Linked DNA regions of Posidoniimonas corsicana. The protein of the gene in region 1 interacts with the protein of each later gene in a pairwise test. Links are inferred from orthologs where the notes say so. Each region holds a gene or a part of one and is shown on either strand. Other genes may lie near its edges. The genes, in order: KOR34_RS16425 and KOR34_RS17045.

Region 1 (6,241 bases):
GGTCGGCAGCGTGTTCGCCTCGACCGCGACTCAGCACGGCGGCCAAGAGACCACCATCACCAGCTTCCACACTACGCTGCTGCACCACGGCATGGTGGTGGTTGGGGTTCCCTACAGCTGCCCGGAGCTCTCGGAGATGGGCGAGATCACCGGCGGAACGCCCTACGGCGCCACGACGCTGGCCAAAGATGACGGCTCGCGTCAGCCCTCGGAGAACGAACTCGCCATCGCCCGCTTCCAGGGCAGGCACGTAGCCGAGATCGCCAAGAAGCTGGCCGGGTAATCAGTCGGCCGGCTGCCGCTCAATCAGAACACCGTACGGCGGGGCCGTCCCCGCCGCCTTCAATGCTCAACGATAGGAATGTGCTGTGTCAGATACAAAGAAAAACGAAGCGCTCGGCAAGGGCGGGGAGCTCCACCAGCACGCCGCGTCGCCCGAGGGTAGGCTGACGTCCAACCAGGGGGTGGCGGTCAGCGACGATCAGAACACGCTGACGGTCGGACCCCGCGGGCCGCAGCTGCTGGAGGACCACCTGCTGCGTGAGAAGATCACGCACTTCGACCACGAGCGCATCCCGGAACGTGTGGTCCACGCCCGGGGCTACGGCGCCCACGGCTATTTCCAGGCCTACGAGTCGCACGCCAAGCTCACCAAGGCGGACTTCCTGCAGGACCCCGCGGTGCAGACGCCGGTGTTCGTGCGGTTCTCGACGGTCGCCGGCAGCGCGGGCTCGCCAGACGCGGCGCGGGACGTGCGCGGCTTCGCGGTGAAGTTCTACACCAGCGAGGGCAACTACGACCTGGTCGGCAACAACATCCCGGTGTTCTTCATCCAGGACGCCATCAAGTTCCCGGACCTGATCCACAGCGTCAAACCGGCGCCGGACCGCGACTTCCCCCAGGCGCAGTCCGCGCACGACACCTTCTGGGACTTCGTGTCGTTGATCCCCGAGAGCATGCACATGCTGATGTGGGTCATGTCGGACCGGGCCATCCCCCGCTCGTTCCGCATGATGGAGGGGTTCGGCGTGCACACCTTCCGGATGATCAACGAGCAGGGCGACGTCACGCTGGTCAAGTTCCACTGGCGGCCGAAGCTCGGCACGTTCTCGCTCGTCTGGGACGAGGCGGTCGTGATCAACGGCGCCGACCCCGACTTCCACCGCCGCGACCTGTGGAACGCGATCGAGTCGGGCGACTACCCGGAGTGGGAGCTGTGCGTGCAGGCCTTCACCGAGGAGGAGGCCGCGGGCTTCAACTTCGACGTGCTCGACCCCACCAAGCTGGTCCCCGAGGAGCTCGTGCCGCTCACCCCGCTCGGCAAGATGGTCCTCAACCGCAACGTGGACAACTTCTTCGCCGAGACCGAGCAGGTGGCGTTCTGCCCGTCGCACGTGGTGCCAGGCATCGACTTCTCGAACGACCCGCTGCTGCAGGGCCGGTTGTTCAGCTACCTCGACACCCAGCTCTCGCGGCTCGGCAGCCCCAACTTCCACCAGATCCCGATCAACCAGCCGAAGTGCCCGATCAGCAACTTCCAACGCGACGGTCACATGCAGACGTTCGTGCCGACCGGCCGGGTCGCCAACGAGCCCAACACCCTGGACGACGGAGCGCCGCGCGAGTGCCCCAAGACCGGCTTCTCCAGCGCACCCGTCCCCGAAGCGGGCGACAAGATGCGAACGCGGCCGGAGAGCTTCGCGGACCACTACACGCAGGCGAGGCAGTTCTACCGCTCGATGCTGGACGTGGAGCAGGAGCACATCGCCGGCGGCCTGGCGTTCGAGCTCGGCAAGTGCAAGGAGCTGAAGGTCCGCAAGCGGATGCTGGGCCACCTGAAGCTAATCGACGAGGGGCTGTGCGAGGACGTGTCGAAGAAGCTCGGCATGGTCGGCATGGCGGACGACATCAAGCCCGCCGCCCCGGTGCGCGACTCGGAACCATCGCCCGCGTTATCGCAATACAAGAAGGCGCCGCAGACGCTGATGGGCAAGAAGGTCGGCCTGCTGACCACCGACGGCGTCGACGCCAAATGGCTGGCGTCGCTGCAGAAGGCGGTCGAGGAGGAGGGCGCCACGCTGGCCATCATCGCCCCGGCCGCCGGCCCGTTCGCCGACAGCAGCGGCGGCGAGGTCACGCCCGACGACTTCCTCGACGGCGCCCCGTCGGCCCTGTTCGACTGCGTTGTCGTGGCGCCCACCGCGGACGACTCGGCCATGCTCGGCAAGCAGCAGGCGGCCGCCAACTGGCTGCGGATGGCCCACGGGCACCTCAAGGTGATCGGCTACACCAAGGCCGCCGAGTCGCTGCTCGACGACGCCGGCGTCCCGGCCGAGGCGGGGCAGGGCGTTGTGGCGGTGGACGGGGGCTTCGGCGACTTTATCGACTGGTCCAAGAAGCACCGGGTGTGGGACCGCCCGTAGCCTGTCCCGTAGCTTGCACAGCGGAAAGCTTGACCGGCGGCGCGCCGCCTGTCCTGATGCAGGGAGCCGTTTCTTTCTGAGACCCCCGAGTGCCACGCACGATGCCACAGCTCACCCGAACGCCGGTCTACGTCTTGCGGAACGCTGCGGCGGGTCCCGCGAACCCCGAGGACTTTTTGCCGCAGCAGCTCCAGCAGATGTTCGGCGAGGAGCTAGTGGTCGTCGAGACCCACACGCCGGAAGAGGGTGAGCAGGCGGTGCGCGAGGCGTGCGCCGAGGCCCGCATCATCGTCGTCGCCGGCGGGGACGGCACCATCAACTCGGTCATCAACACCATGATGCGTTGCGACCGCCGTCCCCCGTTGGGCCTCGTGCCCTTGGGCACCGGGAACAACCTGTGCCGCGCGTTGGGCGTGCCGCTCGACCCGCTGTCGGCGTACGCGGCGCTCGGGTCCGACCAGCGCGTGACCATCGACCTGGCCAGGGCGTCGTTCGCGGGGAGTGAGCGCTACTACGCCTGCGTGGCGAGCGGCGGAAACAGCGACCGAGTGATCGAGTGCCTGAAGCACGAGGAGAAGGCGGCCTGGGGCCCGTGGTGCTACCTCCGCAGCGCGTTGCCGGTGATGGCGGACCTGCAGGCCTACCACGTCAGCCTGGAGCACGACGACGGCGTGCTTGAAACGCCGCTCTGGAACATCATCGTGGCGAACGGCGCGTTCGCCGCCGGCGGGCTGCGGGTCGCGCCCCGCGCCAGCATGACCGACGGGCTGCTGGACGTGGTCGCGGTTCGCGACGGCACCCCGCTCGACCTGGCGGCCCTGAGCGCCGAGTTCTTCCTCGGCGACTACCTGGAGGACCAACGCGTCACGCACCTGCGGACCCGCCGGCTGCGGGTCGAGGCGCAGCCCGAGCTCCGTTTCCTGGCCGACGGCGAGATGCTCGTGGGGCAGCCGTTCGAGTTCGAGGCGGTCCCCGCCGCGATCGAGGTGGTAGTCCCCCGATAAGCGTGGTTCCGCGGTAAGCTACGCCGAGAGGTTGCGGTTTGGCCACCGCGGGAACCGGTGCGTGCTGATCGGCTCAAATCCGTCGGTGTCCGAGAAGTACATCCAGTGCGTAATCGTAATCGAGCGGTCGCTGACCTCCACCAGGTTGAACGAGTTCTTCTCGCGCTCGCGGGCGCGGCCCCGCCGCGACGTGGTGGTGCCCGACTGGCAGATAATGACGCCCCGCTGGCGCCGCGAGCCGGGGTAGATGTCCAGCGAGTTGCCGATGTACGCGCGGTGCAGGTGCCCGCCCATGATCAGGTCGACGCCCACCGACTCGAACCGGTCCATCGCCCGCTTGGCCCGCGGCATCACGTCGGTCTGCTCGTAGTCCGGCGCGGGGGCGAAGTGGTGGTGCGCCACCACGACGCGTAGCTCGCCGTCGCCGGCCCGCTGGAACTGCTCGGCGCAGTAGTCGAGCTGGTGGTTGCGGATCCGGCCGTTGGTGATCGCGTGGTAGGGCGCCGCCGAGTTGAGCGACACCACACACGCGCCCTCCACCCGCAGCACGCTGTCCAGCTCCTCGCTGATGTAGTGGCGGTAGTGCTTGTACGGCTCGGTCAGCCGCTCCCACACCCGGTAAAGCGGCACGTCGTGGTTGCCGGGCGTGACGACCTGCGGCGCCGCCGGCAGGTCGTCCAGGAACCGGCGGGCCGCCTGGTACTCCACCGGCTTAGCGCGCTGGGTAAAATCACCGCTCACCACCAGCACGCCGGGCCGCAGGTCGTGCGCGGCGCGGAGGGTCGCCTCGCCCACCTTCGGCAGGTAGTGCGGGCCGAAGTGAAGGTCCGAGATTTGCATTAGCGTGAGCATGGATCCTCGGGGTTGAGGTCGAACCACAGGTTTTTGAGAGGACGGGATGCAGGGCGCCTCCGCAAGCGACTACTTCGACCAGCCGGAGCAGCACCTGACCGACGAGCAGCGCCGCTGGCTCCGCCCGCTGGGGCCGGTGCGTTCGCGGTTGCGGCGGCTGTTTATCGCGATCAACCGCCGGCTGATGCGACTGCTGTTCCGGTTCACGGTCCGTGGCCTCGACCGGCTGCCGGCCGAGGGGCCATTGGTCATCGCCCCCAACCATACCAGCTCGCTGGACGGCGCGGCGCTGTTCGCCGCCCTTGACAACGCCACCCTCGACAAGACCCGCTGGGCCGGCCGGCGGGGCGCCGTGCTGCGGCACGCGGTGCGGCGGTTTTTTAATAGGTTAGCAAAAACGGTGCCTATCGAGCGTAAGGCCTCGGCGTTGGCGGCCGCGGCGGCCGTGCTCGAGCGCGACGAAAACCTAGTCTGGTTCCCCGAGGGCACCCGCACCATCGACGGCCGGCTCCAGGAGCTGAAGCCCGGCGTGGGGCTGCTGATGGTGCGTCTCGGCGTGCCGGTGGCGCCGGTCTGGCTGGAGGGCGCTTACTACGCGCTGCGGCCGCACACGCTGCGGCTGCGGCTGGGGTCGCCGATCGAGGTCCGCATCGGACGCCCCCTGGCGGCCGCCGATCTCGACCTCGACGGCCTGGACGACGAACAGCAGGTCAACCGCTGCATCGAGGAGCTCCGCCAGCGGCTCGAAGCGCTCCGCGATGGCCAAGAATCTTCCGATGGCGCGTAACAGCCCGCGGCGTGGTGCGTACTAGCGGGCGAGAGCACAGGGCGTGCTCGCCCCCACCCCCACGCACGAAGTGAGTTTCGCCATGTTGATCCTGATCGCCGTCGCCGGCCTGGTTGCCCTGCTGTCCCCCACTGCCGCCCTCGCGCAGAGCGGCTCGGTCTCGCTGGAGGAGGTGTACGGCGACCCCGTTTCGATCCCGCTGGCCGACGCGATGGACAGCATGTACGACTACGAGTTGTACATTGCCAAGCCGGGAACCGACGTCGCCTGGTACGTCGAGTACGCGTACGAGAACGGCAAGTACTGGTACAGCGGCGCGTTCGCCAGCTATGAGGACGCGCTGAAGTACCGCGACCGCCAGGACTGGAACGGCATCGACCCCTCCACGAACGACTGGGTCGATCCCGACAATCTGTTCACCACGACCATTTTCGAGGGCGTGAAGGAGCCCGACTGGCGCTACCACGAGACCTACGGCACGCTTGCCGAGGCCGAAGACGTGGCTGCGGAGTTCGAGGCGCTAGGGCTGCTAACCGAAATCCGTCGCGTATCGACGCTGCGGAGGGGGACCGCGGGTAAGACTACCGCACTGCGATAACGACCCGGTCAGGCCCCCACCAGCATCCAGCCCCTCAGGCTCAGCAGGAAACCGGCGGCCCCGTCTCAGGACGGCAGCCAACGGACTTCCAGCCGGGCCTGGGGGGCGATGCTTTTGCTAGTGGAGTCTTCGGTCCACCTGAGGCGGCTCAAGGCAGGCCGTCGGTCAGCCGGGCCTCGAACTCTGCGGCATACGACCGCAGGCGTTCCTTGAGCGCCCGCTGCAGCTTGCTCTCGAACCGGTAGGGGTTCCACAGCATCGCGATGGTGCGGTTGGGGACCTCGCCGGCCAGCGTGCGGTAGACCCGGTTGGGCGATTCGTCGAGCCGCCGCGCCATGGCCGGGATCATCGACACGCCGTGCCCCAACGACACCAGCTCCTGAACCGTGGTCAGTTGGCTGGTCCGCTCGACGGCCACCGGCTGGATCGACCGCTGCCGGCAGAACGACACCACGTTCTCCGTCAGGCAGTGGGCCTCGTCGAGCAGGATGAACGCACACGGCTCCACATCCTCCAGCGTCACCTCGGCCTTCGTGGCCAGCGGGTGGTCGGTGGCGGTGACCAACAGCAGCGGCTC
Region 2 (6,274 bases), 160 kb from region 1 along the record:
CGCGGAGCGACCTCTACTCGTTAGGCGTCACGGCGTACCACTTGCTGTCGGGCGAGGCGCCCTTCCGCGGCGAAACGCCGCTCGCCGTGGCGGTGCAGCACCTCAACAACCGCGCCACGCCGCTGGCCGACACCGAGCCCGACATGCCTGTCCGGCTGTCGCAGGTGGTCGAGAAGCTGATGGCCAAGGAGCCGGGCCACCGCTACCAAACGCCGGCCGACCTGCTGGCCGACCTGCGCGAGCTGGCGCGGCAGGCCGCCGACGAGGGCTGGGCCGACGGGCCCGAGCACTGGACCGCGGTGGACCTGAGCGTGCTCCGCGACGGGCACGCCGCGACCCAGGAGCTGGACCAGCTGATGAAGCAGGCCAGCGCGCTGTCGCTGGGCCGCTCGCCCTGGGGGCGTCGCGTGGCGGTGGTGGCCGCGCTGCTGATGGCCGGCGGACTGGTCGGCATGGCGACCCAGCCCGCGCCGCTGTTGTCCAGCGAGCGCACGCTGATCGAAGAACGCGACGACGTGCTCAGCCAGCTCTACTTCGCCAAGCAGGTCGACACCGAGGCGGCCTGGAAAGCAGTGAAGACCTACTTCTCCGAAGACCTCGACGTCCGCCACGAGATGATGGCCGACCAGGGGCTGGCGCGTTTGTATCTGGGGCAGGGCCGCTACGAGGAGGCGCGCGACGTCTGCCTCCGCCTGTACGACATGGCCGGCGATTCCGACCCCTACGTGCGTCGCTTTGCGGCCGCCGGACTGACCGTTGCGTTTGTCGGCATGGAGTACTGGGACCAGGCCCGCGAGGCGGCCGGCCAGTTCCTGGCGGCCGACGACCTGATCGAGCTCGAGCAGCTCGAGCCACAGCTCTACCGGATGTTCAACGAGGCGCTCGAACGCCTCGACTCACAGGGCTCGACCCACGCCCAGCTGTAGCGCGGCGCGAGTTCTCCACCCGCTACGCCCCGGCGACCGCCTGGTCGCGGTCGCGCCGCCGCCGGCGACGCTTGCTGTACTTAGGGGCGGGCGGCGCGGTCGGCTGGCTCGAGAGCCGCTTGCGGCGGGCCTCCGACAGTTTGTCGCGCAGCATCGTGACTGCAATGAACGACCACACCGCCAAGAACGCGGCGCCGAGAATCGATTGCAGGATGTGGTACGACACGGGCGGCTCCGTAGGGATGGGTCGCGCAGCCTCCATGCGGCAATCGCTGGCAATCCATACTGTTGGTCGTTCATCGACAAGCGGGCCAGCAGCGGGTGAGGTGCGCCGCGGGCGCCGTTAAAGCCTCCACATCCCGCAAAGCCCCCTCACTGTCACCGTCTCCTCCCCGCCCAGCTTGCAGACTGCAAAGCCTCGCTCCTGCCGCACAAAAGTGGCTTTATTTCTTGGGTTTGTTGCTAGAAATCGGCCGCCGTAAATGTTAGGCTGGCGCCTGGTTGGTGAACGTTAGTTCAGTGTTTGGGCTGTGCTGAATGACCGGCGTGGCGGTGCGTTGCCTATCAGTTGTGACTACTGCGGCGCCGGCCGCCGCGCTCCGCAGATTGTCAGCGCAGCCGTGGCATCGCCTGTTGGGCGCCGATGGGCCGGGGCTCGAAGAACGCGACGAGGGACGCGATGAGGGGTAGCGGTTGTGGGCGGTGGTTGGTTTGTCCGAGTGGGACTTTCACAGCAGGGGGGGAGATGCTGCCTTATCCCGTGGTTTCGGAGATTGAGGATCTGCTTGGCGAGGGCCGCCTGTCGCGGCGGGCGATCGCCAGGCAGGTGGGCGTGAGCCGGTGGGCGGTCGACGCGGTTGCGACCGGCGTCCGCCGGTCAGGCGTAGCCGACGGCGACCCTGACGGGGGCCAGCCGGTCTACCTGCGTTGCCCCGGCTGCGGCATGCGGGTGGAGCTGCCGTGCGTGTACTGCCGCACGGTTGCCTACGTGTCCCGCGGCCGGTTGGGCGTGGCGCCTCGTGCTCGGCGGGCGGCGTAAGACGCGTTGCGGACGGAGCTAATCGGCGCAACCGGCGCCCCGGCTGGAGAATCCGCCTCATTCTGAGTCGGCGGGCGCCGCCGGGCCGCCGGCCGGGAGCAACGATTAGGCGGCTTTGCCACTTGGCCACGATACGGCGCGTCCGCTGGGCAGCGATGCCCCGGGCGCGCCGTTGAGGCCCGGCCCCGCCGCCGGTGTGTGGCGTCTCTTCAGCGGGCCGGAGCAACCCCCACAGCCGTGCGAAAACCCTTGCGCAGACGTCGTAGACAGGCGGAATGCGGCGCGGGGCGGCGGTCTGGACGATTGCTGATCAGCCACCAAACGGGTTACACTACCCGCTCCGCGGCGTCGGCCCTGGCGGCCGCCGCGGGCGCGGAGCAGATACTAGAGCGACAAATAAGGCGACACAGCGAAGGAGTTGTCGATGGGTGAGGTAGGTCGGCTGACCGTCAGCGAACAAGAGATTGACCTGCCCCTGATCCGAGGGACCGAGGGCGAAGAGGCGCTCGACATCTCTGCGCTGCGGAAGCAGACGGGGCTGGTCACTCTGGACGAGGGCTACGTCAACACCGGCTCAACGACCAGCGACATCACCTTCCTGGACGGCGAGCAGGGCATCCTGCGGTACCGGGGCTACCCGATCGAGGACCTGGCCGCCAAGTGCGACTTCGTCGAGGTCGCGTACCTGCTGATCTACGGCGAGCTGCCGACCGTCGCGCAGCTGGAAGACTTCCGCAACTCGCTGCGTCGGCACTCGCTGCTGCACGAGGACCTGCGGATCTTCTACGACGGCTTCCCGCGCGACGCGCACCCGATGGCCATCCTCAGCTCGGTGGTCGGCGCGCTCTCCACGTTCTACCAGGACCTCGTCAGCCTGACCGACCCGCAGGTGGTCGACACCACCATCCACCGGCTGCTGGCCAAGATCCCGACCATCGCGGCCTACTCGCACAAGAAGTCGATCGGCCAGCCGTTCGTCTACCCGGACAACTCGCTGTCGTACTGCGAGAACTTCCTGCAGATGATGTTCTCGGTTCCCAGCGAGCCGTACGAGATCGACCCCGACTTCGTCGAGGCGCTCAACCTGCTGTTGATCGTGCACGCCGACCACGAGCAGAACTGCAGCACCAGCACCGTCCGGATGGTAGGCAGCTCCGACGCCAACCTGTTCGCCAGCATCTCGGCCGGCATCTGCGCCCTGTGGGGCCCGCTGCACGGCGGCGCCAACGAGGCCTGCGTCGCGATGCTGGACCGCATCGTGGCCGACGGGGGCGACGTCAAGAAGTACGTCGACATGGCGAAGGACAAGGCCAACAACTTCCGCCTGATGGGCTTCGGCCACCGCGTCTACAAGAACTTCGACCCCCGCGCCCGCATCATCAAGGCGAGCTGCGAGAAGCTGCTGGCCAAGCGCGGCATCGAGGACCCGATGTTCGACGTCGCCAAGCAGCTGGCCGACACCGCGCTGTCCGACGAGTACTTCATAGAGCGCAAGCTCTACCCCAACGTCGACTTCTACTCCGGCGTCATCTACCGCGCTATCGGCATCCCGGTCGAGATGTTCACCGTGATGTTCGCCATCGGCCGCCTGCCGGGCTGGATCGCCCACTGGCTGGAGATGCGGCAGAGCCCCGGCAAGAAGATCTGCCGCCCGCGTCAGGTGTACACCGGGCCGCTGGAGCGGACCGTGGTGCCAATCGGCGAGCGGTAGTCGACGTCAGTCTGACTCCGGCTCGGCGTCGTCCAGCGGGTGACGCGACTCCTCCTCCGTGGGCCGCGTGGGGCTGCCCGTTGCTGTGAGCCGCGCGGCGAGCACCAGCCCCAGCAGCCCTATGCCGGCGATGCCGATCGCGTTGGCCGAGCCCTCTAGCGCCTCGAGCCGCGCGTAGAAGTCCTCGCGCAGCTTGAGCGCTTCGGACTGACGCTTTGCCCGCTCGCGGTACTCTTCGTTCGCCGCCTGCAGGGCGATCCGCAGCTCGTACGCCATGCTCAGTCGGCGTGACTGGGCCCGCTCGGTCATGTCCTGGCCGGCCGGGTCGTCGAAGCCCCGCGCGTAGGCCACAAACGTGACCGGCGACATCGCCGGGAACCACCACAAAGCCGCGCCGTAAGACAACGCGAACAGCGAGAACCCGAGCGCCATCGCCCGTGCGCGGCCCGCCAGCAGACAAGCCGCCAGCACCGCGTAGGCTGTGACCAGTCCGGTGAGCAGCCACAGGAACTGCTCCCAGAGCTTGCCCTGCTGGCTGCAGGCGGCCGCTGCCAGCGCCGCATAAGTAACGCCCAACAGCAGCCACTTAAGTGAAAACCCGTTCTGCATAGCTCCGAGGCCTCGCGGCGGTAGGGGGCAGCCCGCATCGTAGCACCTGCGGGTGTTAACAACCAAACCGGCGGCGCCGGCTGTTCCGGCCGAGGCCCGGTTGCGTTGATCGGCAAACACCCAGTTTGGTCATGCGACTTTCCGTCGGCGGGCTAGCTTTGCGTTGACCACCCGGGCCGAGAATTGAAAGGGACACCGATGCGGCGACGCCTGCTCCAGATGCTTTGTATCAGCCTGACTACCGCGTGTGCGCCGAGCGCCCAGGCGAGTGGCTACGAGGCCGCGCCGTCGGAGGTGGAGCTGACCATCGGCCGCACGAAGCACGTGCTGGTCGAGGGCGTGAGCAGCAATATCCAGGTGAACGGGCGGTCGGTCCCAGTGAAGGTCGAGCTGCAGCCCGCTCAGCGTCTGCACGTGGACAACTTCTCGTTTAGCTATCCGACGGGCTTCACGGTGCTCAACAGCGCAAGCGAGGGCGCCCCGACGTCCGCTTCGTGGATGCTCAAGGGCAGGACCTGCCAGATCACCATCCACCGCAAGGCGAAGGGCACCACGCTCAACTTCCTGGCGGACCACATGGCCGAGTTCTACGAGGGGCTCCCGGAGGTGTCCGACCTGAGCCGCAACACCACGCGGATGACCATCGGCCGCAAGAGCGTATCGGGGGTGCGGTTCCTGATGAAGACCCGCCGCGAAGGCGTCAGCTTCCAGGACTACTTCCAGCTGCCGACGCCGTCGTCGCAGTACAACTACTTCTTGGTGATCCACGCCAAGCCGGGCGACCAGTCCGAGCAGCAGGCCCGCACCATGATCGGCAGCACACTTCGGTAAGCTGGCGTACGGTAGGCGTCGGGCGGCCGCGGCCAGCTTGGCGGAGTGTTTCGCCCCGCCTAGGATGCCGGTAGAATGTGGCTGCGCCCCAGCGCAGGGGCGGCCCTCACTGTTCTCCCGCCTCTTACCGGTTCCCAGATGATCGAGCTGCCAGCTATCCGTTGGGGCGAGCCCTACGAGTCTCTCGACGTTGACCAGGTCTCGCACTTCTACACCGGCGAGCCGATCGCCAAGGTCCACACGGTCGGCTCCGGCATCGTCCGCCGAGACGCCAAGAAGGCCAAGCACGCCCGCCGGGCGCTGCAGGCGATGTCGCCGGCCGAGCTGATCGCCAGGTGCGCCGAGGCGGGCGAGCTGTTTGAGTCGGGCACGCTGGCCGTGGGCGACTCGCAGCAGACGCCCGCCGACTTTGTGCAGCAGCAGTCCGCCACCACCGGCATGCCGGTCAGCATGTGCGAGGCGAACGTCACGAAGAACGCGTTCGTGCTGAAGAACATGGAGCGGATCCTGGACTGCCTGACCCGCGGCCTGGACCTGAACATCCTGGCCCGCGGCTACGGCGAGGAGGGCCGCGGGGTGACCGTCAGCTACGCCGCGCAGTGCGACGCGCTGGGCGCCGTGCTGCCGAGCAACTCGCCGGGCGTGCACACGCTGTGGCTGCCGGTGATCGCGCTGCAGATGGGCCTGGTGCTGAAGCCGGGATCTTCGGAACCCTGGACGCCGTACCGGGTTTACTCCGCTATGGTCCAGGCCGGCATTCCCAGGGAGGCGTTCTGTTTGTACCCCGGCGCCGGCGCCGAGATCGGCGGCGCCATCCTGGCCAGCTGCCGCCGCAGCATGATCTTCGGCGGCCCCCAGACCATCGCGCAGTACGAGGGGAACCCCCGCGTGCAGCCGCACGGCCCGGGCTACAGCAAGATCCTCTTCGGCGACGACTGCGTCGACCAGTGGGAGCAGCACATCGACCTGATGGTCGACAGCGTGCTGAAGAATGGCGGCCGCAGCTGCATCAACTGCAGCAGCATCTACGCCTCGCGGCACACGCGTGAAATCGCCCAGGCGCTGGCGGAGCGGCTCGGCCCGGTCGAGGTGCTGCCGCCCGACGACCCGCAGTCGCAGCTCGCCGCGTTCACCATCCCCGGCGCGGCGCCAGCCATC

What was found.
Region 2: the proteins of KOR34_RS16425 (region 1) and KOR34_RS17045 interact in binary tests that used the Escherichia coli proteins (3 or more experiments, as listed by UniProt). The link is inferred for Posidoniimonas corsicana from one-to-one orthologs.

What each region holds. Positions count from the first base shown.
Region 1 is NZ_SIHJ01000002.1:73,689-79,929, reverse strand. Bases 1,650-4,475 are described here. They hold KOR34_RS16425 (diacylglycerol/lipid kinase family protein), read left to right. Parts: upstream 1,650-2,524; coding sequence 2,525-3,427; downstream 3,428-4,475. Other genes in these bases: KOR34_RS16415 (lysophospholipid acyltransferase family protein), read left to right, coding at 4,326-4,475; KOR34_RS16420 (metallophosphoesterase family protein), read right to left, coding at 3,446-4,279; KOR34_RS16430 (catalase), read left to right, coding at 1,650-2,423. In the rest of the region: wrbA (NAD(P)H:quinone oxidoreductase), read left to right, coding at 1-283; more of KOR34_RS16430, read left to right, coding at 369-1,649; more of KOR34_RS16415, read left to right, coding at 4,476-5,066; KOR34_RS16410 (hypothetical protein), read left to right, coding at 5,149-5,664; KOR34_RS16405 (LysR family transcriptional regulator), read right to left, coding at 5,813-6,241. UniProt on the Escherichia coli protein: In vitro phosphorylates phosphatidylglycerol but not diacylglycerol; the in vivo substrate is unknown.
Region 2 is NZ_SIHJ01000002.1:234,615-240,888, reverse strand. Bases 1,674-4,532 are described here. They hold KOR34_RS17045 (citrate synthase), read left to right. Parts: upstream 1,674-2,389; coding sequence 2,390-3,676; downstream 3,677-4,532. Other genes in these bases: KOR34_RS17035 (hypothetical protein), read left to right, coding at 4,484-4,532; KOR34_RS17040 (hypothetical protein), read right to left, coding at 3,683-4,285; KOR34_RS17050 (hypothetical protein), read left to right, coding at 1,674-1,965. Outside these bases: KOR34_RS17060 (serine/threonine-protein kinase), read left to right, coding at 1-926; KOR34_RS17055 (hypothetical protein), read right to left, coding at 949-1,152; more of KOR34_RS17050, read left to right, coding at 1,672-1,673; more of KOR34_RS17035, read left to right, coding at 4,533-5,116; KOR34_RS17030 (aldehyde dehydrogenase family protein), read left to right, coding at 5,255-6,274.